Regions from separate parts of the Roseivivax sp. CAU 1761 genome, predicted to be linked through region 1. Evidence: riboswitches for the same ligand, from Rfam matches in the RefSeq annotation. Region 1 holds a riboswitch; the other holds the start of a gene.

Evidence for each region. A riboswitch is a leader RNA that binds a small molecule or an ion and turns the genes downstream of it on or off. The one in region 1 is predicted to bind cobalamin.
Region 2: linked by a shared signal. The riboswitch ahead of ACXYMW_RS12095 (DUF1636 family protein) and the one ahead of ACXYMW_RS15550 (CbtB domain-containing protein) in region 1 are both predicted to bind cobalamin.

What each region holds. Positions count from the first base shown of each region.
Region 1 covers NZ_JBTLRM010000029.1:31,852-45,788, forward strand. Annotated here, with positions in the region: gene ACXYMW_RS15495 (DUF1194 domain-containing protein) at 1-537, opposite strand, end outside; gene ACXYMW_RS15500 (VOC family protein) at 534-968, opposite strand; gene thyX (FAD-dependent thymidylate synthase) at 1,181-2,107, shown strand; gene ACXYMW_RS15510 (response regulator) at 2,207-2,647, opposite strand; gene ACXYMW_RS15515 (sensor histidine kinase) at 2,644-3,696, opposite strand; gene ACXYMW_RS15520 (hypothetical protein) at 4,176-4,535, shown strand; gene miaB (tRNA (N6-isopentenyl adenosine(37)-C2)-methylthiotransferase MiaB) at 4,659-5,981, opposite strand; gene ACXYMW_RS15530 (glycosyltransferase family 2 protein) at 6,095-6,964, shown strand; gene ACXYMW_RS15535 (TRAP transporter substrate-binding protein) at 7,002-7,997, opposite strand; gene ACXYMW_RS15540 (glycosyl transferase family protein) at 8,519-9,499, shown strand; gene chrA (chromate efflux transporter) at 9,489-10,778, shown strand; cobalamin riboswitch at 10,833-11,039, shown strand; gene ACXYMW_RS15550 (CbtB domain-containing protein) at 11,074-11,256, shown strand; gene ACXYMW_RS15555 (CbtA family protein) at 11,261-11,962, shown strand; gene ACXYMW_RS15560 (DUF1636 family protein) at 11,965-12,318, opposite strand; gene cobF (precorrin-6A synthase (deacetylating)) at 12,315-13,055, opposite strand; gene cobA (uroporphyrinogen-III C-methyltransferase) at 13,048-13,788, opposite strand; gene ACXYMW_RS15575 (cobyrinate a,c-diamide synthase) at 13,785-13,937, opposite strand, start outside.
Region 2 covers NZ_JBTLRM010000018.1:5,175-19,111, forward strand. Annotated here, with positions in the region: gene ACXYMW_RS12080 (cobalamin biosynthesis protein CobG) at 1-801, opposite strand, end outside; gene cobN (cobaltochelatase subunit CobN) at 917-4,297, opposite strand; gene cobW (cobalamin biosynthesis protein CobW) at 4,302-5,357, opposite strand; gene ACXYMW_RS12095 (DUF1636 family protein) at 5,350-5,709, opposite strand; cobalamin riboswitch at 5,955-6,180, opposite strand; gene cobO (cob(I)yrinic acid a,c-diamide adenosyltransferase) at 6,652-7,260, shown strand; gene ACXYMW_RS12105 (Lin0512 family protein) at 7,260-7,610, shown strand; gene ACXYMW_RS12110 (Lin0512 family protein) at 7,607-7,963, shown strand; gene ACXYMW_RS12115 (cobyric acid synthase) at 7,986-9,443, shown strand; gene ACXYMW_RS12120 (hypothetical protein) at 9,541-9,867, opposite strand; gene ACXYMW_RS12125 (OmpA family protein) at 9,854-11,776, opposite strand; gene ubiA (4-hydroxybenzoate octaprenyltransferase) at 11,837-12,796, opposite strand; gene ACXYMW_RS12135 (16S rRNA (uracil(1498)-N(3))-methyltransferase) at 12,809-13,567, shown strand; gene ACXYMW_RS12140 (hypothetical protein) at 13,564-13,937, shown strand, end outside.

The sequences.
Region 1 (13,937 bases):
CGTCGGGTCGGCGCCGAGCACGGCGAGCCCGTTGACGGTGACCCCGGCGAAGGGGAAGTGGCGGTAGGCCAGCTGCGGCCCGAAGCCGTCATTGGTCACCCCGTCGCCGGATATGTCGATCACCGCGCGCAGGCAGTCGGGGCCGCGCTCCAGCAGCGTCGCGCCGAAGCCCAGCGCGTAGCCCATGGCGGTGGGAAACCGGTTCTGGCTGCGAGGCGTGGTGCGCAGCCGCGTCGTGACCCGGTCGATATCGGCGGGGATGTGGAGCATCGTCCAGTCGAGCACCAGCGCGTTCTGGCGCCGGCCGCTCCATTCGTAGATCGCCAGCGCCACCGGGCCGGCGCCGCCGAGGATGGCGCCGCGCACCTCCGGATCCTCGAGCGCCAGGGCCAGCCCCTCGCGCTGCAGCGCGTATTCGGAATCGTCCACCGAGGACGACACGTCGAGGGCGAGCGCCAGCGCCAGGCGGCAGCCCGCCTGGGCCCAGGCGGCCTCGGTCCAGAGCGCCGCCGCCAGCGCCAGCGCCCCGAGCCTCACCAATGCCCGGTATTCTCCATGCTGGCCCAGGGCTCGCGCGGCTCCTGCGCGTCGCCGCGCTGCAGCAGCTCGACCGAGACGTTGTCGGGAGAGCGCACGAAGGCCATGTGGCCGTCGCGCGGCGGCCGGTTGATGGTGACGCCGTTGGCCTGGAGCTTCTCGCAGAGCGCGTAGATGTCGTCGACGCGGTAGGCGACATGGCCGAAATGCCGGCTGTCGTCGGGCAGCGCGTCGTCGCCGTCCCAGTTGTAGGTCAGTTCGAGATCGGCACGGCCGTCCTCCTGGCCGGGCGGGCACATGAAGACCAGCGTGAAGCGGCCCTTGTCGTTCTCCACCCGGCGGCGTTCCGTCAGCCCCAGCATCCCGTAGAAGGCCATCGAGGCCTCGAGATCCTTCACGCGCACCATCGTGTGCAGGTATTCGATCGCCATGCGTTCGCGTGCTCCCATCGCTTGTCTCGGCCCCGGCGGGACCCGTCCATGTGCAGGCACAGGGTAGCGGGCAGGGGGGCGTTGTCGATAGGCTTGCATCGCCCCGCCACCGTGCCCCGACCGACCCGGCGCGCCGCCGCGGCGCGGCGTGGTCTTGCCCGCCGCCGGCGGGGCGGCTACTCCGGGCGGGCAGCGAGGAATGGAGACCGTCGATGACCCTGAGCGCGGACCAGAAGGCCGAGATCGACGCCCAGCGCGCGGAGCCGCGGCAGACCCTGCGGGCCACCGCGCCGGGGCTCGAGCGCCATCTCTACGCCGCCCGCCCGGTGCTCGACCACGGCTTCGTGCGGGTGGTCGACTACATGGGCGACGACGCCGCGATCTGTCAGGCGGCGCGGGTCTCCTACGGCCGCGGCACCAAGTCGGTGTCGAACGACGAGGGTCTGATCCGCTACCTGATGCGGCACTGGCATTCGACGCCGTTCGAGATGTGCGAGATCAAGCTGCACGTGAAGCTGCCGGTCTTCGTGGCCCGGCAATGGATCCGCCACCGCACCGCCAACGTGAACGAATATTCGGCGCGCTACTCGGTGCTCGACAGGGAATTCTACATCCCGGCGCCGGAATCGCTCGCCGCGCAATCCGCGGTCAACAACCAGGGCCGCGGCGCGCCGCTTTCCGGCGAGGAGGCGGAGCGGGTGCTGCGCTGGCTGCGCGAGGACGCGATGCGGGCCTACGACCATTACGAGGAGATGATCTCCACCGAGGGCCAGCAGGGCCTCGCGCGGGAGCTGGCGCGGATGAACCTGCCGGCCAACGTCTACACCCAGTGGTACTGGAAGACCGACCTGCACAACCTGCTGCACTTCCTGCGGCTGAGGGCCGATTCCCACGCGCAATACGAGATCCGGGTCTATGCCGAGGCGATCGCCGAGATGGTGCGCGACTGGGTGCCGGCGGCCTTCCGCGCCTTCGAGGATTACCGCATGGGCGGCGCCACCCTGTCGGCGACCGCGCTGTCCTGCATCCGGCGCATGCTGGAGGGCGAGCGGGTGACGCAGGAAAGCTCGGGCATGAGCAAGGGCGAGTGGCGGGAATTCCAGGCGGTGCTGGCGGCGGACGACGACGCCCTGGCCTGACAGGGCCGGCCCGTCCGGCCCCCCGCGGGGGCCGTGCGCGGGGGCGCGGGCGGGGGCCATCGCCTCGGGACGGGGGCGCCCCTCGCGACCGGGGCGCAGTCAGTTCGATGGGCGCGGGCCGCCCTCCAGAAGCTCGGCGATGAGCGCCTGGTACGCGCTGGTCTGCGCCGGCTTGGTGACCACCGGGCGGTGATTGTGGCGCGCCGCCAGCCCCTCGCTGCCATAGCCGGTGGAGAAGGCGAAGGGCACCCGCCGCTCCGCCAGCACGTCGGCGATCGCGTCGGAGCGGGCATCGCCGAGATTGACGTCGAGAATGGCGCAGTCGAAGCGGCCCGATCTCGCCGCCTCCAGCCCCTCGCTCAGCGTGCCCGCCACCACCACGTCGGCGACGCCCGCATCCTGCAGGTATTCCTCGATCAGCAGGGCGATCAGCGCCTCGTCCTCGACCAGCAGCGCGCGGAGCGGCCGCGCGACAGGGGCGGGATCGGCCGAGGGGCGGCCCGGCTGCATGGTGGAACCCTCCGGATCGGGACGTCTCAAGGGGTGTCCGTTCCCAACGGCCCAAGAGGGAATTCGATCCGGCAGCGCAGTCCCTCGGGGGCAAAATCCAGCGCCACCGTGCCGCCGAGGTCGGCCGGGACAATGCGCTCCAGCAGGGTCGTGCCGAAGCCGCTGCGGGGGCCGCGCTCGGCCGGCGGCCCGCCGCGCTCCTCCCAGAGCAGCCGCACCCGCGGGCCGGCCGTGCCGCCGGCCGCGTCCGGGGCGGGCTCCGGGACGACCTCCCAGCTCAGCGACAGGGTGCCAGCGGGCCCGCTCAGCGCGCCGTGCTTGACGGCGTTGGTGGCCAGTTCGCCGATCGCCATGGACAGCGTCACCGCGGCCCGGGCGGGCAGCTCGACCGCCGGTCCGTCGCAGCGGATGCGGTCGCCGGCGCCGGCCTCGCGGTAGGGGGCGAGGCCGCGGGCGGCGACCTCGGCGAGCGGCGCCCCGGCCCAGTTGCGCTGGGTCAGCAGGGCATGCGCCGCGGCCAGCGCGTCGATGCGGCCGAGGAAGGCCGCGCGGCCCTCGGCCACACCGACATCGTCGGGGAAGGACCGCGCGGCGATCGAATGCACCACCATCAGCGTGTTGCGCACCCGGTGGTTCAGCTCGTCGAGGACCGACCGCAGATGCTCCTCCTTGCGCTTGGTATGGGTGACGTCGATGACATGGCCGATCAGCGTGGTGATGCGGCCCTCCGGGTCGGTGATCGGCCGGCCGGAGGCCGAGATCCAGCGCAGCGCGCCATCGGCGCGGCGGATGCGGCATTCGAAGGACCAGGGCTGCCCGTTGGCCAGCGCGGTGCCGTAGCGTTCGTCGAAATAGTCCCGGTCGGCTTCGAGCACGTGGGCGCGGCACATCTCGAAGGTCCATTCCGGCAGCAGTTCGGCATAGCCGAAGATCTCGTCGTGGCGGTCGTTGCGCCAGGCCCGGCCGGTTTCGACGTCGAGTTCCCAGACGCCGACATCGGCGGTTTCGAGGATCAGCTCCAGATGCTCGGACCGGGTGCGTTCCGGCACCGATCCGCGCCGCGGCAGGGTCTGGTTCAAACCGAACTCCTTCTTCCCACAAACGGGCCGGGTGGCGGCCGGGGATAGCTGGGCCCGCACCACCGGCGCATGGCTCCGCGCACGAAGCGCGCGGCATCGGCGGGGACGCCGGCCACATGGCGCGGAACCGCGCGGGCACACCCCGTTCCGGCACGGGCGACCGTGCCCGTCAGCCTAGCCATTTCGATTCGCATTGAAAGGAAAAACCGCGCCGCCGCAATTACAATCAAAGCGGGAATTGATTTGCGCTCACATTCGTATTGATCGCGGTTCGCCGCCATTCCGGTTTCGCCCGGGGCGACAATCTCGGCCCGCGGTCGCGCACTGGCATCTTGCGGGCGACCTTTCGCGAAAAATATTGGGCAGAACTGCGGCAGAGATTAATATCTCGCTAACGCGCTGCGAGGGCCATGCCGCGGCCGCCGAGGGCGCCGCGGGCCGCGCGCATCGCCTCGCAAATCTGCTACGGAGGACGTGGAATGAAGAAGTTACTGGTCATGGCGGCGCTGGCAGCGGCGGTCGCATCGCCGGCACTGGCCGATCACAGCCACGGCAGGTCCCACGCCCACAAGCAGGCGGCGGCCGACGTGCCGCGCTTCAAGGGCGGCACCATCGTGGTGAGCTGTTTCCGCGGCCCGTGGAAAGAGGTGATCTGGGATCGCCCGAATTCGAACTTCGTGCAGTCGCTGGTCGCCATCGGCTACGATTACCCAACGGCCCATGCGGTGGCGGAACGGGTCTGCCGCGACGACGAACTGGTCAACAACCCCGAGGGGCTGAAAGCCGAGATGCGGCGCATCTATTACGACGCGCGGTCGCGCAAGCCGCTGCCGCACTGAGACCCGGGCACCGGGGGGTGGACGGGGAAGGGGGCGCGCCTGCGGGCGGTGCCCCCTTCGCGTGTCCGCGGCCGGCCGGCAGGGCTTGGGTCGAGCCCGGGCAGGAGCGGCCCGGCGCGGCGGTCAGATCAGCGCGCCGGACAGCGAGTTCGGCCCGCTCTCGGTGATCCGCACGCGGCGCAGGTCGCCGGGGCTCACCGCGTCGGTCTCCACATGCACCGCGTGCAGGTATTCCGACTTGCCGACCATCTGCCCGGGGAAGCGGCCGGGCTTCTCGAACAGCACCGAGACGTCGCGGCCGACCATCGAATCCTGCACCGCCTTCTGCTGCACCTTGAGCAGGGCCTGCAGACGCTGCAGGCGGTCGTCCTTGACGTCCTCGGGTACCTGGTCGCGCTCGGCCGCGGGGGTGCCGGGGCGGGTCGAGTACTTGAAGGAATAGGCCGAGCCGTAATTCACCGCCGCGATCAGGTCGAGCGTGGCCTGGAAATCCGCCTCGGTCTCCTCGGGGAAGCCGACGATGAAGTCGCCCGACAGGTGCAGGTCGGGGCGGGCGTCGCGCAGGCGCTCGATCAGCCGCAGGTAGCTCTCGGCGGTGTGGGCGCGGTTCATCCGCTTCAGGATGCGGTCGGAGCCGGCCTGCACCGGCAGGTGCAGGTAGGGCATCAGCTTGGCGCAATCGCCATGCGCGGCGATTAGGTCGTCATCCATGTCGTTCGGATGCGAGGTGGTGAAGCGGATGCGCTCCAGCCCGTCGATTTCGGCGAGGTCGCGGATCAGCCGGGCGAGGCTCCAGTCGCCGCCCTCGGGGCCGGTGCCGTGATAGGCGTTGACGTTCTGGCCCAGCAGCGTGATCTCGCGCACCCCGCGCTCCACCAGGTCGCGCGCCTCGGTGCGGATCTGCGCGACCGGGCGCGACACCTCGGCGCCGCGGGTATAGGGCACGACGCAGAAGGCGCAGAACTTGTCGCAGCCCTCCTGCACGGTGAGAAAGGCGGTCGGCCCGCGCTTGGCCTTGGGCCGGCCGGTGAGGCGGGCGAACTTGTCCTCCTCGGGGAACTCGGTGTCGAGCGCCTTGACGCCGCCGCCGGCGCGCGCCTCGAGCTCGGGCAGGCGGTGGTAGCTCTGCGGCCCCACCACGAGGTCGACCAGCGGCTGGCGGCGCATGATCTCCTCGCCCTCGGCCTGCGCCACGCAGCCTGCGACGCCGATCTTCAGGTCGGGCCGGGCCTCCTTCAGATCCTTGTAGCGGCCAAGCTCGGAATAGACCTTCTCGGCGGCCTTCTCGCGGATATGGCAGGTGTTGAGCAGGATCATGTCGGCATCGTCGGCCGAGGCCGTCGGCACGTAGCCCTGTCCGGCCAGCGCCTCGGACATGCGTTCGCTGTCATAGACGTTCATCTGGCAGCCATAGGTCTTGATGAAGAGCTTCTTCGGCTGGGTCATCGCGCGCGCTCCGGCTCGGGCAATTGAGCGTGGTCCTTACCGCAGGCGCCCCCCGGCTTGCAATGCGCGCGGCTCTGGCCGACCTTCGGCGCGAGGCTCAGGCGGGATCACGAATGCATTACACATCGCTCGAGGCGTTCCTGAAGCGCGGCGCGGCGGCGCTGCGCCCGGGCCCCGCCGCGCTGATCTTCGCCGAGGACGCGGCGGAGCTCGAGACCACCCTGCGCCATCACCAACAGATCGGCTTTGCCAGCGTGGTGCTGCTGGGCGCGCCGGTCCACCGGCTGCCCGCCGACCTGGCCGGGGCGGTCGTCCGCGTCGATTTCGATCCGCACCGGCCCGGCGCGGTGGCCGCGGCGGTGACGCGGATCGCCCGCCGCGCCGCCCCCGGGACCTGGCTGTTCTACTGCTACAACGCGGAATTCCTGTTCTATCCCTTCGCCGAGACCCGCACCGTGGGGGAGATGCTGGCCTTCCATGCCGAGGAACGCCGCGACGCCATGCTGACCTACACCATCGACCTCTACGCCGACGATCTGGACCGGCATCCCGATGCCGTGTCGCTCGACCGCGCGCATCTCGACCGGGCGGGCTATTACGCGCTGGCGCGCCCCGACCCGACGACCGGGCACCCGAAGGAGCGCCAGCTCGACTTTTTCGGCGGGCTGCGCTGGCGCTTCGACGAACATGTCCCCGCGGACCGCCGCAAGATTGACCGGATCGCGCTGTTCCGGGCGCGCCGCGGGCTCACCCTGCGCCCCGATCACAGCTTCGACGTGGAGGAATACAACACCTATTCCTGCCCCTGGCACCACAACCTGACGGCGGCGCTGGTCTCGTTCCGAGCCGCCAAGGCGCTGCAGCGCAACCCCGGCTCCTCGGCCGGGATCGACAGCTTCATGTGGGCCAATTCGGTGCCGTTCGAGTGGAGCTCGCGGCAATTGCTGGAGCTCGGCCTGATGGAGGCCGGGCAGTGGTTCTGAGGACGGGGCGCCCGCACCGGGCGCCCGGCGGGCGGCCTCAGCCCTGTCCGGCCTCGTATTCCGCGACCTTCTCCTGCAGGGCGCGGTAGATCTCGCGGGCATTCTCCACGCCCTCGGCCTCGACCTGTTCGAGATAGGCCTCGACCATCGGGTCGAGCGCGGCGCGCCAGCGCTCGCGCTCGGCGGCGCTCAGCGTCACGATCTCGTGCCGGGCCGCCTCGGCGCCGGCGCGGCCCGGCGCGTCCCAGGCATCCCACCAGGCGTCGAACTTCGCCACCAGCGCATCGCCGGATTCGGCATCGATGCAGGCCTGCAGCGCGGGGTCGAGCCGGTCGTAGCTCTGCTGGTTCATCACGAAGAAGAACGACACGGTGTAGGCGCCGGTCTCGAGATGGTGGTCGAGCACCTCGTTCAGCCCGAAGGAATGGACCGGGTCCCAGGGAAACACCGCGCCGTCGAGCACGCCGCGCTGCAGGCTCTCGTAGACCTCGCCGGGCGGCAGGCCCTGCGGCGTCGCGCCGAGATGGTCGAGCATCATCGACACCGCGGGCGAAGGCGTGCGGATGCGCAGCCCGCGCAGATCCTCCATGGTCTCGACCGCCTTGCCCCGGGTGTGGATCAGCCCGCCGTTATGGGCGTGCAGCGCCAGCACCTTGAGGCCGCGATATTCCTCGGCCAGGTGGTCCGGCAGCAGCTGCCAGAGCGCGTAGGTCGCGGCGCCGGCATCCTCGGTCAGGAACGGCATGTCGATCAGCGAGGTGCGCGGGAAGCGGCCGCGCGGAATCCCATGCAACCCGTGCGCGATGTCGACGATTCCCGCCATGACCTGTTCCTGCTGGCGCGCCACATGGCCGAGCTGGCTGCCCGCCCCGGCGATCTCGAAGCGCAGGTCGCCGCCGGCGCAGGCGCTGACCGCCTCGGTCCAGGGCACGATGAAATCGCGGTGAATGCCGTGCATGGCGGGCACGAAATGGCTGATCTTCAGAACCGTCTCGGCCTGCGCGACGGCGCCCGTCAGCAGGGCCGTCGCCAAGGCGGCCGGCGCGATCATTGTCCGCAACAAAAGGATGCTCCTCGCAAATGGCCCGGAAGGGGGTCCGGGACAGAAAGAGGCCCGCCCAGACCGGAATTGATCTGGGCGGGCCGGGCAAGCGAGGGGCGGGACGCGATCCCGGGGGTGGTCGCAAGAAGGCGGATCGCACCTGCCCACAGTTCCAAGAGTGTGCCTGCCGTCATTCGTCGATATTTTGCGACAAATTTTAACGAAGTCGCATATCTGTTCTCCTGTATACAAGAGTTCAGCGACGGTGGTTTGTCAAGCTTAATGATCAAACCGGTCCAACGGCGGCAGATCGGCCGTGGCGGATGATCCGCGCGGATGCAGGAACGGCGCCTGCGCAAAGCGCGTGCGGGCGGGACGGGGCGGGGCGGGGGGCGCAGGCGCCGCAAGGGCTTTGACCCGGCCGAGCGGGGCAGTAGAAGGGGCAGGGCGTGCCGGGCGCCCCGATCCGGCGCCGGATGCGGCACTGCCGCGGCCGCGAAACGGAGTTCGCCATGAGCCTTGCCCCCTATGTGCGCATCCTCGGCCGCGGCCAGGGCCGGGCGCGGTCGCTGACCTTCGAGGAGGCCCGCGAGGCGATGGCCCTGATGCTGGGCCCCGACCCCGAGCCCGAGGCCTTGGGCGCGATCCTCATGCTGCTGCGCATGAAGGGCGAGACCGCGGACGAGATCGCCGGCCTCACCGCCGGGGCGCGGGCGGCGCTCGGCGACTGGCCGGGCGCTGGGCCGGGGCTCGACTGGCCGTCCTACGCGGCCGGCCGGACCCGCGGGCTGCCCTGGTTCCTGCTGGCGGCGCGGCTGGTCGCCGCCGCCGGGGTGCCGGTGCTGCTGCATGGCTGGAACTCGCACCAGGCGCCGGCGGCCTCGGTGCGCGGCGCGCTCGGCCATGCCGGCATCCCGAGCGCCGGCGATCCGCGCCACGCCGCCGATCTGGTGGCGGCGCAGGGCATCGCCTACCTGCCGCTCGAGGCGCTGTCGCCCGGGCTCATGCGGCTGCTGCAGCTGCGCGCGGTCTTCGGATTGCGCTCCTGCGTCAACACCGTGCTGCGGATGCTCAATCCCGGCGGTGCCGCGGCCGCGGTGCAGGGCGTCTTCCACCCGCCCTACCGCGAGATCCAGCGCGATGCCGCGGCGCTGCTGGGCCTCGAACGGCTGACCGTGCTGAAGGGCGGCGGCGGCGAATTCGAGCACCACCCGGTCAAGGACATCCAGCTTTTCGGGCTGCGCGGCGGGGCGCCCTGGGAGGGCCGCAGCGGCACCCTCGCCGAGGGGCACCGGCGCCTTGGCGAGGCCGGCGGCGCGCCGGAGGCGCTGGCCGCGCTCTGGCAGGGCCGGCGCGAGGACGACTTCGCGCTGGCGGTGGTGCTGGGCACCGCGGCGCTGGCCCTCGAGACGGCCGGGCTGGCGGCGGAGGGCGAGGGGATCGCGCGGGCCGAGGCCCTCTGGCAGGCCCGCGACCGCCGCCTTGTCGCCTGAGCGTCCCGGATCCGCGCCCGGCCCCCAAGCCGCCGAAGGAGCTGCCGCCGAAGGTGCTGCCGCCGACGGGGCCGCCGTCGAGGCGTCGGGCGGGGACCGTCCGCCGGGCCGTGCCGCCGAGGTCTTCGCCGCCTTCGCGCGGCTCGGGCTGACCTCCTTCGGCGGGCCGATCGCCCATATCGGATATTTCCATGCCGAGTTCGTGCTGCGCCGGCGCTGGCTGGGCGAGGCCGCCTTTGCCGACCTGGTGGCGCTCTGCCAGTTCCTGCCCGGGCCTGCCTCAAGCCAGGTCGGCTTCGCCATCGGCCTGCTGCGCGCCGGCCTGCCCGGGGCGCTGGCGGCCTTCGCCGCCTTCACCGCGCCCTCGGCTGTGGCGCTGGTGCTCTTCGCCTTCGGCGCCGCGCATCTCGGCGGCCCGCTCGCCGAGGGCGCGCTGGCGGGGCTGAAGATCGTCGCGGTGGCGATCGTCGCGCAGGCCGTCCTGGGCATGGCCCGCAGCCTCTGTCCGGACCTGCCGCGGGCCGCCATCGCGGTGCTCGCGGTGGCGGTGCTGGCGGCGTTGCCGGGCGGCGCCGGGATGGTCGCGGCGATCGCCGCCGGGGCGGCGGCGGGACTGGCGCTGATCCGGCCCGGCCCGCATGCCGGGGGCGTGCTGCCGGCGCCGATCTCCCGGCGCACCGGGCGGCTGTGCCTGGCGCTCTTCGCGCTGTTCTTCGTGGCGCTGCCGCTGACCGCCCCGCTGGCGCCGGCGCTGGCGGTCTTCGACGCCTTCTTCCGCGCCGGGGCGCTGGTCTTCGGCGGGGGCCACGTGGTGCTTCCGTTGCTCGAGGCGGCGGTGGTGCCGCCGGGCTGGATCGACCGCGACACCTTCCTCGCAGGCTACGGCGCGGCGCAGGCGGTGCCGGGGCCGCTCTTCACCTTCGCGGCCTATCTCGGCGCGCTGATCGAACCCGGCCCGAACGGGCTGGCCGGGGCCGGGCTGGCGCTGCTCGGCGTGTTCCTGCCCGGGGCGCTCCTGCTGCTCGGCGTGCTGCCGCGCTGGAGCGAGCTGCGCGGGCGGCCGCGGATGCGCGCCGCGCTGGCCGGGACCAATGCCGCGGTGGTGGGCATCCTCGGCGCGGCGCTGCACGACCCGGTCTTCGTCAGCGCCGTGCACGGGCGCGGCGACCTGGCGCTGGCTTTGGGCTGTTTCGTGCTGCTCACGCTGGGCCGCCAGCCGCCCTGGCGGGTGGTGCTGCTGGCCGCCGCGGCGGGCGCGGCCCGGACGGCACTGGGCTGACCGCGCCGCCGGCGCCCGGCTTTTGCCGATTGACTTTGGCGGCTGCACTCTGGCACTCCCGAAGGCGTGATCGGTCCCGCGCCGCCCCCGGGCGGACGGGCGCAAAAGGGAACGCAGTGCGGCCCGCCCGGGCCAAGGCTGCGGCTGCCCCCGCAACTGTGAGCGGCGAGCGCGGCTGACGATGCCACTGGAGCGATCCGGGAAGGCCAGCCAGAGCAACGACCCGCAAGCCAGGAGACCTGCCGGTCGCGTGACATGAACCCGCCCTCGGGTGTGACGGCAAGGAGACCTGACCATGACGACCCAGACCATCGACCGTTCGCAAGCTGCCGACGCGGCACGCACCGGCCTGATCCCGGCCATCGCCGCCGCGCTGATCGGCCTCGGCGTGATCGTCGCCGCCGGCCATCTGCAGGCCGGGCCGCTGCACGACGCCGCGCATGACATGCGCCACGCCACCGGCTTCCCCTGCCACTGAGCCGATGTTTTCCAGATTGCTGACCAGCGCGCTGTTCGCTGGGGCCGCTGCGGGGCTGATCGCCGCGCTGCTGCAACTCGTCTTCGTGCAACCCGTGCTGCTGCATGCCGAGCTCTACGAGACCGGCCTGCTCGAGCATTTCGGCGCCGGCGCGCCGGCCGCAGCGGTGCAGCCGCTGCCGGGGCCGGATCTGGGCCGCGACGGGCTGACGGTGCTCTTCACCATGCTGGTCTACAGCGGCTACGCGCTGGTCCTGACCGCGCTGATGTCGCAGGCCGAGGCGCGCGGCGCGCGGATCGACGCCCGCAGCGGGCTGCTCTGGGGCGCGGCGGGTTTCGTCACCGTGCAGCTGGCGCCCGGCTTCTCGCTGGCCCCCGAAGTGCCCGGCGTCGCCATGGTCGACCTCGCCGCGCGGCAGGTCTGGTGGACCGCGACGGTGCTGGCCACCGGCGCAGGCCTGGCGATGCTGGCCTTCGGGCGGTCCTGGCGGGTCTGGCTGCCGGCGCTGGCGCTGCTCGCCGCGCCGCATCTCTGGGGCGCACCGCAGCCCGCGCAGTTCAACGGCCCGGTCCCGACCGAGCTCGGCGCGCTGTTCGCGGCCCGCAGCCTCGGCGTCGGGCTGGCGGCCTGGATCGCGCTGGGCGGCTTTGCCGGCCTGTTCTGGCAGCGTGGCGCGCTGCCCGCCGCCGCCCCGGCGCGGGGCTGAGCTCAGCCGGCGCCGCCTTCGGGCAGCGCCGGCACCCGGCCGATCAGGCAGAAGCGCAGCCGGCCGCAGGGCCGGGCATCCTCGATCCAGCCCGCCGGCGCGGCGCGCCAGGCCCGGATCGTGGCGGCAAGATCGGCCCGGTCGGCCTCGGGCCGGGTCTCCACGAAGAGGCAGGTCGCCCGGCCCGGCCCCTGCAGGGCCAGCGTCACCGGCCGGCCGCAGGCATTCAGGCAGGGCTGCCCCGCCACCACAATCGCGGCGCCCGCCGCCTCCAGCGCCCGGGCCAGCGTCGCGCGCCCCGCGGCGTCCGGCGCGCCGGCGCAGCTGGTGCAGATCAGCAGCCGCTCGCGGCTCATGCCGCCCCGGCCGGACGCAGCAGGTAGCAATCCATGATCCAGCCGTGCCGCGCCCGCGCCGCGGCGCGGGCCCGCGCGATGCGCGGCCCGGCCTCGGCCACCGGGCCGTGGTCGAGGATCTGCTCGGCCATGCAGAGAAAGTCGCCCCACCAGATCTCGAGGTCGTCGCGGCCGAGCGCGCGGAAGCTCAGCTCGCCGTCGAGCATCACCGCCACGCTCTCGGCGCCCTCGGGCCAGCCGCGGTCGCGCAGCCGCCGCCCGGTGGTCACCGTGACCGGCCCGTTCAGGGTGTTGAGCGGGATCGCATGCGCCGCGGTCAGCGCCTGCAGCGCGGTGATCCCGGGCACCACCCGGAGCCGCGGCGCGCGCTCGAGCCGGGCGGCGATGCGCAGCGTCGAATCGTAGAGCGAGGGATCGCCCCAGACCATCAGCGCCACCGGCCCCTCGGGCGCCGCGGCGAGCGCCTCGGCCCAGCGCCGGGCGATCTCGTCGTGCCAGGCCAGCACCCGGGCGCGGTAGGGCAGGGCGGGGTCGCGCACCGGCATGTCGAAGGGCAGGACCCGCGCCGCGCTGCCGCTGCGGCCGAGGATGGTCAGCCGCAGCTCGGCCAGGTCGGCCTTGTCCGGCCCCTTGCGCGGCACCAGCACCGCCGCGGCGTCGCGCAGCGCCGCCTCGGCCTCGCGGGTGACGTGGTCGGGATTGCCGGTGCCGATGCCGATCAGCCAGAGATCACGCATCGAGCCCCTCCTCGGGCGCCGCCAGCGGGCCGTAGAGGATGAGCGCCGGCACCGGTTTCGGCCCGCCGGCGCGCAGCCGCTCGGCCAGCGCCGCGACGGTGGTGCGGAGCAGCGCCTGCTCCGGCGTGCTCACCGCCTCGGCGAGCAGCGCCGGGGTCTCCGGCGGCAGCCCGGCACCGATCAGCCGCGCCGCCAGCGCCGGGAAGGTGCGCTGGCCCATATAGACCACGGTGGTGGCGGCGGGATCGGCCAGAGCGGCGAGGTGGACGTCCTCGGGCAGGCCGCCGGCGGCGTCGTGGCCGGTGACGAACTGCACCCGGCGCGCGGTCAGCCGCCGGGTCAGCGGCAGGCCGGCGGCGGCGGCGGCGGCGCAGGCCGAGGGCAGGCCGGGCACGATCTCGTATGGAATGCCGGCGGCGCGCAGCGCCACCAGCTCCTCCTCGAGCCGCCCGAAGAGCCCGCCATCGCCGGATTTCAGCCGCACCACCCGGCCGCCCTCGCGGGCGTAATCGACCAGCAGGCGGCTGACATGGTGCTGCTTGGGCGACGGCCGGCCGGCGCGCTTGCCGACGCCCACCAGATCGGCGCCGGGGCGGGCATGGGCGAGGATCGGCCCCGCCGAGAGGTCGTCGAAGAGCACCGCGTCGGCGCGCGCCAGCCGGTCCACCGCCTTCAGGGTCAGCAATTCGGGATCGCCGGGGCCGGATCCCACGAAGGAGACGAAACCGCTCATGAAGCCTCCGCGGCGATCAGGTGGAAGAAGGTGCCGGTCACCTGGCCGCGGCGCGAGCCGGATTCGGGCACCTCGGCGCCGTCGGCATCGGCGACCCGCGCCAGTGGCGCGTCGGGCGCCTCGAGGATGGTGGAATAATGGAATTCGTG
Region 2 (13,937 bases), on a different contig from region 1:
CCGCCAGGGCGAGACGCGGATCTCGCCGTCCCGGCCGTCGAGCGCCGCGCGCAGCTCGCCCGCCGCGACCATGCCGAAGGGCAGGGCGCACCACAGGCCCCCGGGAGCCGGTCCCGGCGCGGGCCGGGGGCGCGGCGCGGCGGGCGGCTCGGCGGTCCAGCCGGGGGGCAGGGCGTGGCGCGCCACCACCCCGCGCATCCGCCGCGCGTCGCCGTCGCGGCGGCGGTCGAACCAGCCGAGCATCTCGGCCAGCGCCGCCGCGACCTCGCTTTCGTCCACCGGCCGGCCGCGCGCCGCGCCCTCGGCGCGCAGGATCAGCCCGCCCGCGGCGCCGCGCTCCAGCCGAAGGTCGGCCGGGTCGTCCGCCAGCACCGGCGCCGGGCCGCAATCCACCGCGATGCCCAGCTTGGCCGGCAGCTCGGGCAGGTCCGGCAGCGCCGCCGCCAGCGCCCGGGCCAGCCGATGGGTAACGTCGCCTGCGCGCCAGTCCGGCGCCAGCATCAGCCCCGGCCGCGCCTCGGCGGCGGCGTCCAGCGGCAGCAGGCCCAGCGCGTCGAGCCCGTCGAGCGCCGCGCCGTGATCCGGCTCGGCCAGCCCGCGCAACTGCAGGTTGCCGCGGTTGGTGGCCTGCACCATGCCGCTGCCCAGCCGCTCCGCCAGATCGCAGAGCCCGCGCGCCTGCGCCGCGGTGAGCCGCGCGAGATCCGGCCGCACCCGCAGGATCAGCCCGTCGCCGGAGCGCATCGGGCGGAAGGCGCCCGGGCACCAGCCGCGCACCCGGCTCTGCGCCGGCCCGCTCATCGCGCTGCCTCCGCACGGATCGGCGCGGGCAGGGCCTGCACCGCCGGCGTGGCCCCGGCCCGCACAGCCAGACCGACGCGCCCCACGGCGCCCGGGCCCCATGCGCGCGCCCCGCTCACCGCGCCAGCTCCGCATGGATGGAGTTGCGCCGGCTCTGCCACAGCCCGGCCTCGAGCAGCGCGGCAAAGCGCGCCCGCATCGCCGCCAGCGCCTCCGGGTTGGCCTCCGCCAGGAAGGCCGCGACCTCCGGGTCGCCCAAAGTGGCGTCGTGGTAGAGGTCGAAGAGGTGCGGCGAGACCGCCCCGGCGAGATGCGCGAAGGCCGCCATGTGCTCCAGCGTGGCGGCGATCTCGGCGGCGCCGCGGAAGCCGTGCCGGCGCATCCCGGCGATCCAGCCGGGATGGGCGGCGCGGGCCTGCACCACCCGGGCGATCTCCTCGTTCAGGGCGCGGGTGCGCGGGCGGCCTGGATCGGTGTTGTCGAGATGCCAGAGCCGCGCCCGCCCGCCGGTGACCTTCTGTGCGGCGGCGAAGCCCGCCTCGTGGGCGGCGTAATCCTCGGCCAGCAGCAGGTCGCTTTCCGGCAGGTCCTGGGCGTGCACGAAGCCCTCGGCCGCCGCCACCCGGGCGCGGATGCCGGCGGCGTCCTCGGCGACATGCTCGCCGTCGAAGGCCCAGGACGAGGCGGCGAGCCAGGCCTCGCCCGCGGCCTGCCGCGCGGCCTCGGTATAGACGTCGAGATGCCCGCCCATGCCGGCGCCGTAGGATCCCGGCGCCGGGCCGTAGACCCGGGCCTCCGCGGCGCCGCCGGCATAGGGGTTCCAGTCCGCCGCCTCGTCGCGCGCCGCCAGCGCCCGCACCGCCTGCTGGTAGAGCGCCGAGAGTTGCGGGAAGACGTCGCGAAAGAGCCCCGAGACCCGCAAGGTGACGTCGAGCCGCGGCCGGTCGAGCTCGGCAATGGGCAGCACCTCGATGCCCGAGACCCGCTCCGAGCCTTCGTCCCAGACCGGCCGCACGCCGAGGAGCGCCAGCGCCATGGCAAAATCCTCGCCGGCGGTGCGCATGGTCGAGGAGCCCCAGAGATCGACCACCAGCCCGCGCGGCCAGTCGCCCTCGTCCTGCAGGTGGCGCCGCACCAGGTCGTCGGCGAGCCGCACGCCCTGCGCCCAGGCCGCCCGGGTCGGCACGGCGCGCGGATCGGTGGTGTAGAGGTTGCGCCCGGTCGGCAGCACGTCGCGCCGCCCGCGCGCCGGCGAGCCCGAGGGCCCGGCCGCCACCCGCCGCCCGGCCAGCGCGTCGAGCAGCGCAGCGCGCTCGGCGGCGCAGGAGGCCGGCTCGGCGGCCTCCCCGGGCGTGCCGCGGCCCCAGACATGCAGCCCGGCGCCGAACTGGCTTTCCTTGACGTCGCAGACGAAGCGGTCGATGCGGGTCAGCGCCTCGCCGGCATCCATGGCGGCGTCGAGGCCGAGGTCGTCCTCCACCCCCTGCGCCCGCGCCTCGGCGCGGATGTCGCCCACCAGCCGGTCGCGGCGCCGCGGGTCGAGCCCGTCGGCATTGGAGAACTCGTCGAGCAGCGCCTCCAGCCGGGCCAGCCGCTCCGGCGTGCCCGAGGCCTTCAGCGGCGGCGGCAGGTGGCCCAGCGTCACCGCGCCGATGCGCCGCTTGGCCTGCGCCGCCTCGCCGGGATCGTTGACGATGAACGGGTAGATCACCGGCAGGGCGCCGGTCAGCGCCTCGGGCCAGCAGGTCTCCGACAGCGCCACCGCCTTGCCTGGCAGCCATTCCAGCGTGCCATGGGCGCCCATATGCACCAGCGCGTCGGCCTGGTCGCGGAGCCAGAGGTAGAAGGCGACATAGCCGTGCCGCGGCACCCGGGAGAGGTCGTGATATTCGTCGCCGCGGCGCGCGGCGTCGCCGCGCTCCGGCTGCAGCGCCACCAGCGCCCTGCCGCGGCGGAGCGCGGCGAAGGCGAAGCCCTCCGGCCCCGCCGCGGGGTCGTCCTCGGGCGCCCCCCAGGCGGCCTCGAGATCGGCCCACAGCCGCTCCGGCAGCCGCGCCAAGGCCGCGCGGTACTCCGCCATCGGCCAATGCAGCCGGTCGACCGCCAGCGCCGCGGCCAGCCCGCGCCCGGGCACCGCGTCGTAGCCCGCCTCGGCCAGGTCGGCCAGCACCGCCTCGGCCGAGGCCGGCGCGTCCATCCCCACCGCATGGGCGGCGTTCCAGTCCCTGCCGGGATAGGTCGAGAGCACCAGCGCCACCCGCCGCGCCGCGGGCGGCAGCGCCGCCAGCCGGTGCCAGCCGGCCACCCGGTCGGCGATCGCCGCCACCCGGTCGGGCGCGGCGCGGTGCACGGTGCGGGCAAATTGCAGGTCCGGGTCGCGCGCCTCGGGAGTCTTGAACGAGGCCACGCCGCCGAGGATCCGCCCGTCGACCTCGGGCAGCACCACGTGCATGGCCAGATCCGCCGGCGACAGCCCGCGCTCGGCCCCGGCCCAGGCCTCCCGCCCGGAGGTCGCCAGCGCCGCCTGGAACACCGGCACGCCGCCGGCATCGAGCGGCGAGGTCCCGTCCGCCCCCTTGCCGGAAAACGCCGTCAGGTTGACCACCGCGGCGGGCTTCAGCGCCCGGATCTGCCGCGCCAGCCAGCCCGCCGCCTCCGGGGCCTTGAGCGACGGCGCGAACAGCCCGACGGCGGCAAAGCCCCGCGCCTCCAGCGCCGCGATCAGCGCCGCCACCGGCTCCAGGTCGGCGGCCGCCAGGTAGGCGCGGTAGAACACCACCGGCACCACCGGCCGCGCCCCGCCCGCGCCGCACGCCGATGCCCCCCCGGGCTTCTTCTGAGCCGAAATATCCTCGGGGGGAGCGGGGCTTCCAGCCCCGCGGGGGGCAGACAGCCCCCCTCCGCCGCCGGCCGCCAGCGCCGCCGGGCAGCACACCCCGTGCCCCGGAACCCAGGCCCCCACCGCCGGCAGGCTCTTCACCCCCCGGACCGGCCCGGCATAGAGCCCCGCCGCCAGCGCCATCTGCTGCAGCGCCGCCTGCGCCGCCACCGGCCCGCCGCTGTCCATCAGCGCGGCCAGACGGTGCAGGGTCGAGCCCGGCAGGGTCGAGACCGCGTCGAGCGCCGGGTCGGGCCGGCCATCCGCCGGCAGCACCGCCAGCGCGATGCCCCGGGCCTGGGCCAGCGCCGCCACCTGCGCGAGCCCGTATTCCCAGTAGGGCCGGCCGCCGATCAGCCGGATCAGGATGCCGCTGGCCCCGGCGAGGGTCTGCTCGACATAGGTGTCGACCGAGAGCGGGTGGGTCAGCTGCGCGAGGTTCGCCAGCCGCAGCGACGGCATCGCGTCGCGCCCGCCGCCGCGGTGCCAGCCCGCCGCGAGCGCGCCGAGGTCGGAATCGGAGAACGACAGCGCCACCAGCTCGGCCGTGTCCTGGCCGAGATCGGTGGGCGTGGCGCTCTCCTCCAGCCCGTGGCTCTCGCGGAAGACGACGTGCACCGGGTTATTCCGCCGGGGTGGTCTCGGGGGCGAGCACGGCGCGGATCGCGGCGGCATCTATGTCGTCGTGCTCGGCGATCACCACCAGCCGGCCGCGGCGCGCCTCGTCCGCGCCCCAGGGCCGGTCGTATTGATGGCGCACCCGCGCCCCCACCGCCTGCACCAGCAGCCGCATCGGCTTGCCGGCCACCGCGGCGTAGCCCTTGACCCGCAGGATGTTGCGCTCGCGCGCCAGCCGCTCGATGCGCGCCACCAGATCGGCCGGCGTGGCCAGGTCCGGCAGCTCGACGACCACCGAATCGAAATCCTCGTGGTCGTGCTCGGGGGCGCCGTCATGGTGCGAGGGGCGGGCGTCGATGTCGTCCTCGGCGGCGGCGCCGAGGCCCAGGATGACCCGCGGATCGACCGCGCCCTCGGCGACCTCGACCACCGGCAGCGGCCGCGGCGCATGGGCGGCGATGGTCTCCTTCGCCCGCGCCACGCCTTCGGGCCCGGCGAGGTCGGGCTTGGTCAGCAGCACGATGTCGGCGCAGGCGATCTGGTCCTCGAAGACCTCCGACAGCGGGGTCTCGTGGTCGAGGCTGTCATCGGCTTCGCGCTGGGCATCGACGCGGGCCACGTCGGGGGCGAAGCGGCCGGCGGCCACCGCCTCGGCATCGGCCAGCGCGATGACGCCGTCGACGGTGATCTTCGAGCGGATATCGGGCCAGTCGAAGGCCTTCAGGAGCGGCTTCGGCAGGGCCAGCCCCGAGGTCTCGATCAGGATGTGGTCGGGGCGCGGCTCGAGCGCCATCAGCGCCTCGATGGTGGGGATGAAATCGTCCGCCACGGTGCAGCAGATGCAGCCATTGGCGAGTTCCATGATGTTTTCCTCCGGGCAGTCCGGGATGGCGCAGCCCTTGAGGATCTCGCCGTCGACGCCGACATCGCCGAACTCGTTGACCACCACGGCGAGCCGGCGGCCGCCCGGGTTCTGCATCAGGTGGCGGATCAGCGTGGTCTTGCCGGCGCCGAGAAAGCCGGTGACGACGGTGACGGGCAGTTTGGCGAGATCAGGCATGGTCGGGCTCCGGGAGCAGCAGGGGAGGAATGCGGGCGATGCAGTTCTTGCGGAAATGGACCGGGCGCTCGCGCCAGGGCACCAGGCCGTCCGGCGTGGCGGCATAGGCGGCAGCACCCTCGCGCAGGATGTCGGCGAGGTCGGGGGCGAGGTTGCCGTAGACATAGGTCCAGCGCGATGGCCCGCCGCGCAGCGCCACCGAGCAGCCGCGGTCGCAGTTCGACAGGCACTCGACGGCGTGCAGGGTGACGCCCTCGGGCAGGGTGCCGTCGAGCGCGTCGTGGAGCAGCGCGCCGGGGCGGCTGCCGTCCTCGGCGACCTCGGAGCCGGCGCGGCACTTGACGCAGACCAAGAGCTCGACCGGCGCCGGCGGGGCGGTGTCGGATTCGCGGTCGGGGCCGGGGCGGGCCGCGGTCGCCGCGTCGCGGTGCGGCGCGGCGTCGATGGCGGCGCCGGGGCCGGCCGGGCCGGCGGGCGCGGGGGAATCGGCGGTGTCTCTCATGCGGCCTCGTCGTCCTCAAGGGGCTGGGCGGAGCGGGCCGGATGGCGGGCGGACGCGGCGCGCGGGTCCTCCCGACACCGGAACACCCCGTCCGGGTCTCACGTCCTGCGCGGGCAGGTCTCCCGGCTTGCGGATGTCGGGGCCCGGGGGCCCCGGCGGGTGGCCGGCCTTCCCAGCCCGGGCGGGGCCAGTGGCGTTCGGCGACCCTCTCCGGTCACGGTCGCGGGGGCGGCTGCGCTTGACCCCGGCTTCGGCCGGAGCTGGCGCATTCCCTTTTCACCCGAGACGCGCGCCCCGGGCACCAGCGCATGCGGTTCTGTGCGGGCTGGCGCGGGTTCTGTCAAGGCCGCGCACTGGCCAGCGGCGCCAGGTCGCGACGGGGCGCCTGTCGCGCGGGCCCGGTGTCCACGAGCGCCGCGCTCCGCTACGCTGCCCCGCGCGGCGGGCCCCGCCGGGCAGCGCCCGACCCGCCTCCTCGGGTCGGGCGCTTCGCTGCCCACCCCGCGGGCCGGACGCCGCCCTCCGCGCACCGGATCGGAGATCGGTTACCTTGAGGCGCGGGCGGTTCCGGCCGTCGTGCGGTGTTTATGAGCGCCGCGCTCCGTTCCGCTGCCCGGCCCGGCGGATACCGCCGGGCAGCGCCCGTCCCGCTCCCACGGGGCGGGCGCTGCCCTCTGCATGCAATTCCGACCACATTCCCCCGAGCGCTCCGCCCGAGCCGCGCCCAGCCCCGCCCGTTGACCCGGCGGGGCGGCGGTGCCAGACCTTCGGCACCCAGACCGGAGCCCGCCGATGAGTGACGACGCCGCCCGCCACGCCGCCAAGATGCAGAAGATCAAGGCCGCCCGCGACCGCATCATGGCCACCAAGACCGAGGAAAAGGGCCTGATCGTCGTCCATACCGGCAAGGGCAAGGGCAAGTCCTCCTCGGGCTTCGGCATGGTGCTGCGCTGCGTCGCCCACGGCATCCCGGTCGCCGTGGTGCAGTTCATCAAGGGCAATTGGCAGACCGGCGAGCGGCAGCTTCTCGAGGAGCGCTTCCGCGACGAGGTCCGGCTCTTCGTCTCCGGCGAGGGCTTCACCTGGGAGACCCAGGACCGCGACCGCGACATCGCCGCCGCCCGCCGCGGCTGGGAGATCGCCAAGGACCAGATCCGCGACCCGGCGATCGGCTTCGTGCTGCTCGACGAGATCAACATCGCGCTGCGCTACGATTATCTCGACATCGACGAGGTGGTGGACTTCCTGCTCACCGAGAAGCCGCCGATGACCCATGTCGTGCTGACCGGCCGCAACGCCAAGCCGGAGCTGATCGAGGCCGCCGACCTCGTCACCGAGATGGAGCTGGTCAAGCACCCGTTCCGCGACGGGGTGAAGGCGCAGAAGGGCATCGAGTTCTGATGCCCCAGCGCCGCCTGATCCTCGAGTTCGGCATGGGAACCTCGCTGCGGCGGCAGGATTACACCGCTGCCGCGCGCCGCGCGGTGGAGAACGCGCTGTGGCGCAACTCGATCACCCTCGCCGAGCTGTTTGGCCGCGACCCGGCGGAGATGCGGATCGAGGTCGAGATCGGCGTCGCCGCGCCCAACCGGGTCGACACCGCGCAGGTCGCCGCGGCCTTTCCCTACGGCGCGGTGAGCGTGCGCGCGGTGCCGGGCGGGCTCGACCTGCCGCGGCCGGGCGGCGGTGCGCCGAGGGTGATGGCCAACGCGGTGATCGCGGTGTCGCTCGACCTCGGGGGCGCGGCATGAGCGACCGGCGGGTGATCCTCGAGATGGGCATGGGCACCGATCTGCACGGGCGGGACTACACCAAGGCCGCGCGGCGGGCGATCGAGGACGCGCTGCGGCATTCCTCGTTGCCGATCCTCGGCGCGCTGGGGCTCGACCACAGCGCGATGCGGGTGGCGGTCACGGTGGCGGTGCAGCAGCCCGACCGGGTCGACACCGCGGCGCTGACGGCCGTCCTGCCGCGCGGCCGGGCCGAGGTGCGGGCGGTGTTCGGCGGGCTCGACACCACCGACCCGGTCACCGGCGAGGTTTCGGTCATCGCGCAGGCGGCGGTCGAGGCCTTCCTGCCGCCGCAGGCGCCGGGCGCGGCATGAGGCCGGGCCCGGGGGGCGCGCCGTGACCGCGCTGATGATCCAGGGCACCGGCTCCAACGTGGGCAAGTCGCTGCTGGTGGCGGGGCTGGCGCGTGCGCTGACGCGCCGCGGCCTGTCGGTGGCGCCGTTCAAGCCGCAGAACATGTCCAACAACGCCGCGGTGACCGCCGATGGCGGCGAGATCGGCCGCGCCCAGGCGCTGCAGGCGCAGGCCGCGGGGCTTGCGCCCCATACCGACATGAACCCGGTCCTCTTGAAGCCCGAGAGCGAGACCGGCGCCCAAGTGGTGGTTCAGGGCAAGCGCCTGACCACGGCGCGGGCGCGCGACTACGCCCGGCTCAAGCCGCAGCTCATGGGCGCGGTGCTGGAGAGCTTCCGGCGGCTCGAGGCGGCGCATGACATCGTGCTGGTGGAGGGCGCCGGCAGCCCGGCCGAGGTCAATCTGCGCAAGGGCGACATCGCCAATATGGGCTTCGCGCGCGCCGCCGGCGTGCCGGTGATCCTCGCCGGCGACATCGACCGCGGCGGGGTGATCGCGCAGATCGTCGGCACCCGGGCGGTGATCGATGCCGAGGATGCCGGCCTCGTCCGCGGCTTCCTGATCAACCGCTTCCGCGGCGACCCCACGCTCTTCGACGACGGCTACGCGCTGATCGCGGCGCGCACCGGCTGGCCGGGCTTCGGCGTGGTGCCGTGGTTCGACGAGGCCTGGCGGCTGCCGGCCGAGGACGCGCTCGACCTGCGCGCCGGCCGCGGCGCCGGGGGGCTGCACGTGGTCTGTCTGCGCTTCGGCCGGATCGCCAATTTCGACGATCTCGACCCGCTGGCCCAGGAGCCGGGGGTGCGGCTGACCCTGCTGGGCCCCGGCGAGGCGCTGCCGGGCGATGCCGACCTGGTGATCCTGCCGGGGTCGAAATCGACCCGGGCCGATCTCGCCTTCCTGCGCGCCCAGGGCTGGGATCTCGACATCGCGGCGCATCTGCGCCGCGGCGGGCACGTGCTGGGGCTCTGCGGGGGCTACCAGATGCTGGGGCGGCGGATCGCCGATCCCCTGGGGCTCGAGGGCAGCCCGGGCGAGACCGCGGGCCTGGCGCTGCTCGACGTGACCACGGTGATGGAAGGCGACAAACGCACCGTGGAGGTCGCGGCGGTGCACGCGGCCAGCGGCCGGCCCTTCGCGGGCTACGAAATCCACATCGGCGCCACCACCGGACCGGATCGCGCGCGGCCCTTCGCGGAGGTCGACGGGGAGCCCGAGGGCGCGGTCAGCGCGGATGGCCGGATCGCCGGCAGCTACCTGCACGGCATGTTCCGCGACGACGGCTTCCGCGCCGCCTGGCTGGCCGGGTTCGGCGTCGCGGCCTCGGAGACGCGCTACGGCGCCACGGTGGAGGCGACGCTCGACGCGCTCGCGGCGCATCTGGAGCACCATCTCGACATCGACGGATTGCTCGCCGTGGCGCGGGGCGGTCTCGGCTGACGGCCCCGTCCGGACGGCCGCGCGGCCGCATTCGGTCCGCGGACCGAAGACGCTAACGTCGGTGTTTCCAAAGCGACGCGGCGGGCCGGGCGCGGCCTCAGCTGGCGCGCATGCGCTCCACGTAGGAGCGCATTTCCTCGGCCTCGTGGCGGGCCTCGCGCAGACCTTCCATGGCCGCCGAAAGCTCGGCCTCGGTCTGGGCCAGCTGGTTGGTCAGCTCGGCCTCGCGCTGCTGCAGGTAGGTGATGGCCTGGTCGCGGGTTTCCTCGGCCTCGTGCAGCTCCTGGCTCATGCGCTCGAGCTCGTTGACGTCGGCCTGGCTGACCCGGGTGAAGCGGTGCACCAGCCAGTTTGCGAACCAGCCAAGGCAGAAGGCGATGAACAGGATGATCGCGGTGGCGAAGATAAACTCAATCCTGTTCATCCGCTGGTTCTTGCTCCGCCACCTCGGGTGCTTCGTTTCCTTCCTGCAACGTCGCGGCGGAATCTTCAACGCTTTCCGTGTCGTTTTCGGCGGTTTCCTCGCCTTCCGCGCGAATCAGGTGGAACTCGATTCGCCGGTTGGCCTCGCGGCCTTCCTCGCTGCCATTGTCGGCGATGGGATTTTCCTCGCCGTAGCCGCGGGCCCGGTAGGAGCCGGTGAGCACCCGGCGCTTGCGCAGCGCCTCGAGCACCGATTCGGCGCGCTTCTGGCTCAGCTGCTGGTTCATCACCTCGCGGCCCTGGCTGTCGGTGTGGCCCTGGATCTCCAGCGGGATGTCGCCGCAGAGCCGCAGCAGCTCGCCGATCTCGTCCAGGACGTCCTTGGCCGAGGCGTCGAGCGTGGCGCTGCCGGGCTCGAAGGTGATCTTGCGCACGCCGGTGATGGTGCCGATCCGCGCCACGCATTCCTCGGGGCTCGGAATGCCGAGCGTCGGGTCGAGCTTTTCCTGATAGGTGACTTCGATCGCCGCCTGGTCGTCGCCGATCTTCTCGGCCACCAGCGCGGCGATCTCGCTCGCCGCCGCCTTGTTGCCGGTGTCGCCGGTGATGGCGAACCGGTCCGGGGACACGCTGACTGAGCCGTTGGCGAGCTGCGACAGCGCCTCGAGCGCCACCAGCACCCGGGCCTGCCAGATCTCGGGCAGGCTGTCATCGACCCGCAGCCCGGTGCGCACCTGCTCGGAGCCGAAGGCGGCGCGGGCGAAGCTGTCGACGGTGGTGCGCGCGGTTTCCGAGGCGACCTGGCCGCGCAGCTGCACCAGCCCCTCGGGGCTCTGGGTGGCGACGAACTCGGTCGGGCCGGTGCCCTCCTCGGGGGTCTCGGGCAGCACCGCGTCGAGCACGAAGCCCGAGGGCAGGGCGCTGGTCAGGTCGCCCACGGTCTTGTCGAACCGCGCCGGGTCGGTGCCCTCCACCGCGACCAGCGCGATGTCGGAATTGGTGAAGGTGACGGAACCGCCCTCGAGCTCGGAGACCGCGGCGATCGCCGCCGCGGCGGCATCGCCCCAGCCCTCGGCGGGAACGCCAAGGCCGATGACGCAGCCCGGGCTGCCCTCGAAGCCGGCATCGCGCGCCGCCTCGAGGATGCGCTCGCGCGCGGTCTCGCTGTCGGCCGAACAGGAATCGAAGCGCGCGCCCTCGGCATCGGCGACGAAGCGCAGGGTAAAGGGCGCGATCACCGGCCGCGGCGCCGACAGGTCGAGCTCGAGGTCGAGCCCGTCGGGGGCCGCCGATTCCAGCCGCCGCGCCACGCGGTCGCGGCTCTCGGCATCGCTGGCCATCGCCTTGACCGCGAGCCGGCCGGCCTCGACCGAGATCTTCGAGCGTTCGAGATTGTCGAGCGCCAGGGTGGCCAGCCGCATCGACGGCGCCCAGGCCTCGGGCGTCGGGTAATCCGCGCTGTCGAGCAGGTCGGTCACGCCCTCGGTGCCGCCGACCATGCGGCCGACCAGCTCCACCAGCGCGGCGCGGTCATACTCCGCCGGCACCAGCCCGATCAGCTGCACCTCCGCCCCGTTGCGCAGGATCTCCACCGAGAAGCGCGGCGCTTCCAGCCCGTCGGCCTCGGCCACCTGGGTCTCGTCTATCACCCGGGCATCGTCGACCACCTTGCCGGCCACCGACAGCGCCTTGAAGCGCGCCGATTCGCTGGGCGCGGTGCCGATCAGGAAGACCTGCAGGCCGTTGGCGTCGACCTGCGCCCAGTCGATCCCCTCCTCCTCGAGCGAGCGCTCGATCTCCTCGATCGAGCTTTTCTCGATCATGTCGACGGAGAAGACCGCGGCCACCGCGGACAGCGCCGCGGCGCCCGAGAAGGTGGCGAAGAGGATGGCCAGCGCAGACAGTCTCATGGCAGATCCGAGGTTCGTTGCGGGACGAGTCGTGATACGCGGGACCCCCACGGCACGCAATCAGACGAGCGCGGCGGCGGCGAAAAACAGCACGGGCAGGAGCCCGGCATCGCGGTTCGAGCGGAACAGCATCAGCAGCCGCGGGTGATCCTCCATGTCGAAGCGGGTGAGCTGCCAGAGCAGGTGCGCGCCCAGCGCCCAGGCGCCGCAGATCGCCAGCAGCAGGCCCGCCACCGCGCCCTGGGGCGCCGCCGCGATCACCGCCGCGCCCATCAGCGCCACCGACAGGCAGAGAAACAGGGCCAGCATCCGCGGCGTGCGGGCGCCGAACAGGCGCGCGGTGGACTTCACCCCGATCAGCGCGTCGTCCTCCTTGTCCTGGTGGGCGTAGATGGTGTCGTAGAACAGCGTCCAGGCCATGCCGGCGACATAGAGCAGCAATGCCGGCCAGCCCAGCGACCCGGTATGCGCGGTCCAGGCCAGCAGCGCGCCCCAGTTGAAGGCCAGCCCGAGAAAGATCTGCGGCCACCAGGTGAAGCGCTTGGCGAAGGGGTAGATGGCCACCGGCAGGAGCGACAGGATGCCGAGCGCGATGGCGGCGCCGTTGAAGGTCAAGAGCAGCGCGAAGGCCAGGAGCGCCTGCGCGCAGGCCCAACCGAAGGCCTGCCGGGCGGTGACCTGCCCGGCCGGGATCGGCCGCAGCGCGGTGCGCGCCACCCGGCCGTCGATATGGCGGTCGGTGATGTCGTTCCAGGTGCAGCCGGCGCCGCGCATCAGGATCGCGCCGAGCCCGCAGGCGGTGAAGATCCAGGCATCCTCCCAGCGCGGCGCGCGGGTCGCGAAGATCGCCAGGAACAGCCCCCACCAGCACGGCAGCAGCAGCAGCCAGGTGCCGATCGGGCGGTCGAGCCGCGACAGCCGCAGATAAGGTTTCAGCGCGTCCGGGGCGCGCCGGTCCACCCAGTTGCCGCGGTAGGCATCGGCGATCTGGCCCTCTGGCGCTGGCGCATTCTCGGGCATATGGTCCGCTCCATGTCCGTGGTCAGGCTGTTTGTAGAGCACCCGCTCGGGGCGGGACAACAGGTGCGGCTCGAACGCGAGGCGGCGCATTACCTGTTTTCGGTGATGCGGCTCGCCGTGGGCGCCGAGCTGCTGCTGTTCAACGGGCAGGACGGCGAATGGCGCGCCGAGGTCGCCGAGGCCGGCAAGAAGTCCGGTCGGCTGGCCTGCCTGGCGCAGACCCGGCCGCAGGTCCTGCCGCCGGATGTCTGGCTGCTCTTCGCCCCGGTGAAGAAGGCGCGCACCGATTTCATCGTCGAGAAGGCGGCCGAGATGGGGGCGCGGCGGATCGTCCCGGTGGCCACCGACTTCACCAATTCCGAGCGCATCCGCCAGGACCGGCTGCAGGCCCATGCCCGCGAGGCCGCCGAGCAATGCGGCGGCGTCTTCGTGCCCGAGGTGGCGGAGCTGGCGCGGCTGGACCGGCTGCTCGCCGACTGGCCCGGGGGGCGGCGGCTGATGTTCTGCGACGAGACCGAGGCGGCGGAGGGCTTCGGCGGCGTGGCGGGCGCCGCGCCGGAGGCTGCCGGGCGCTTTGCCGAGGCCCGGGGCGAGGGGCCCTGGGCGGTGCTGATCGGGCCCGAGGGCGGGTTCTCGCCGGCCGAGCGCCAGAGGCTCTATGCCGCACCCTTCGCCCATGTCGCGAGCCTCGGGCCGCGCATCCTGCGCGCCGACACCGCGGCGGTCGCGGCGCTGACCCTGTGGCAGCTGCGCTTCGGGGATTGGCGGTGAGCTTCCTGCGGCCCGCGGCGGAGGCCGCGCTGCGCCGCTGGGGCGAGGCGCTGGCCGGGCTCGGCGTCGCGGCGCTCGGGCTCTGGGCGGCGCTGGCGAGCTGGGGGCTCCTGGCCTGGATGGGCTGGGCGCTGGCGGCGGCGGGGGCGGCCCTGGCCGTGGCGGGCTGGCAGCGCGGGCGCTTCGCGCGCGGCGGCGGCGGGCCCGGCGTGGTCACCCTGACGGAGGGGCGGATCGCCTATTTCGGCCCGCTCTCCGGCGGTGTCGTCGACCTCGACACGCTGGAGGCGCTGGGGCTCGATCCGACCGGACGGCCGCTGCACTGGGTGCTGACCCCGCGCGACGGCCCGGCGCTTCACGTGCCGGTCAA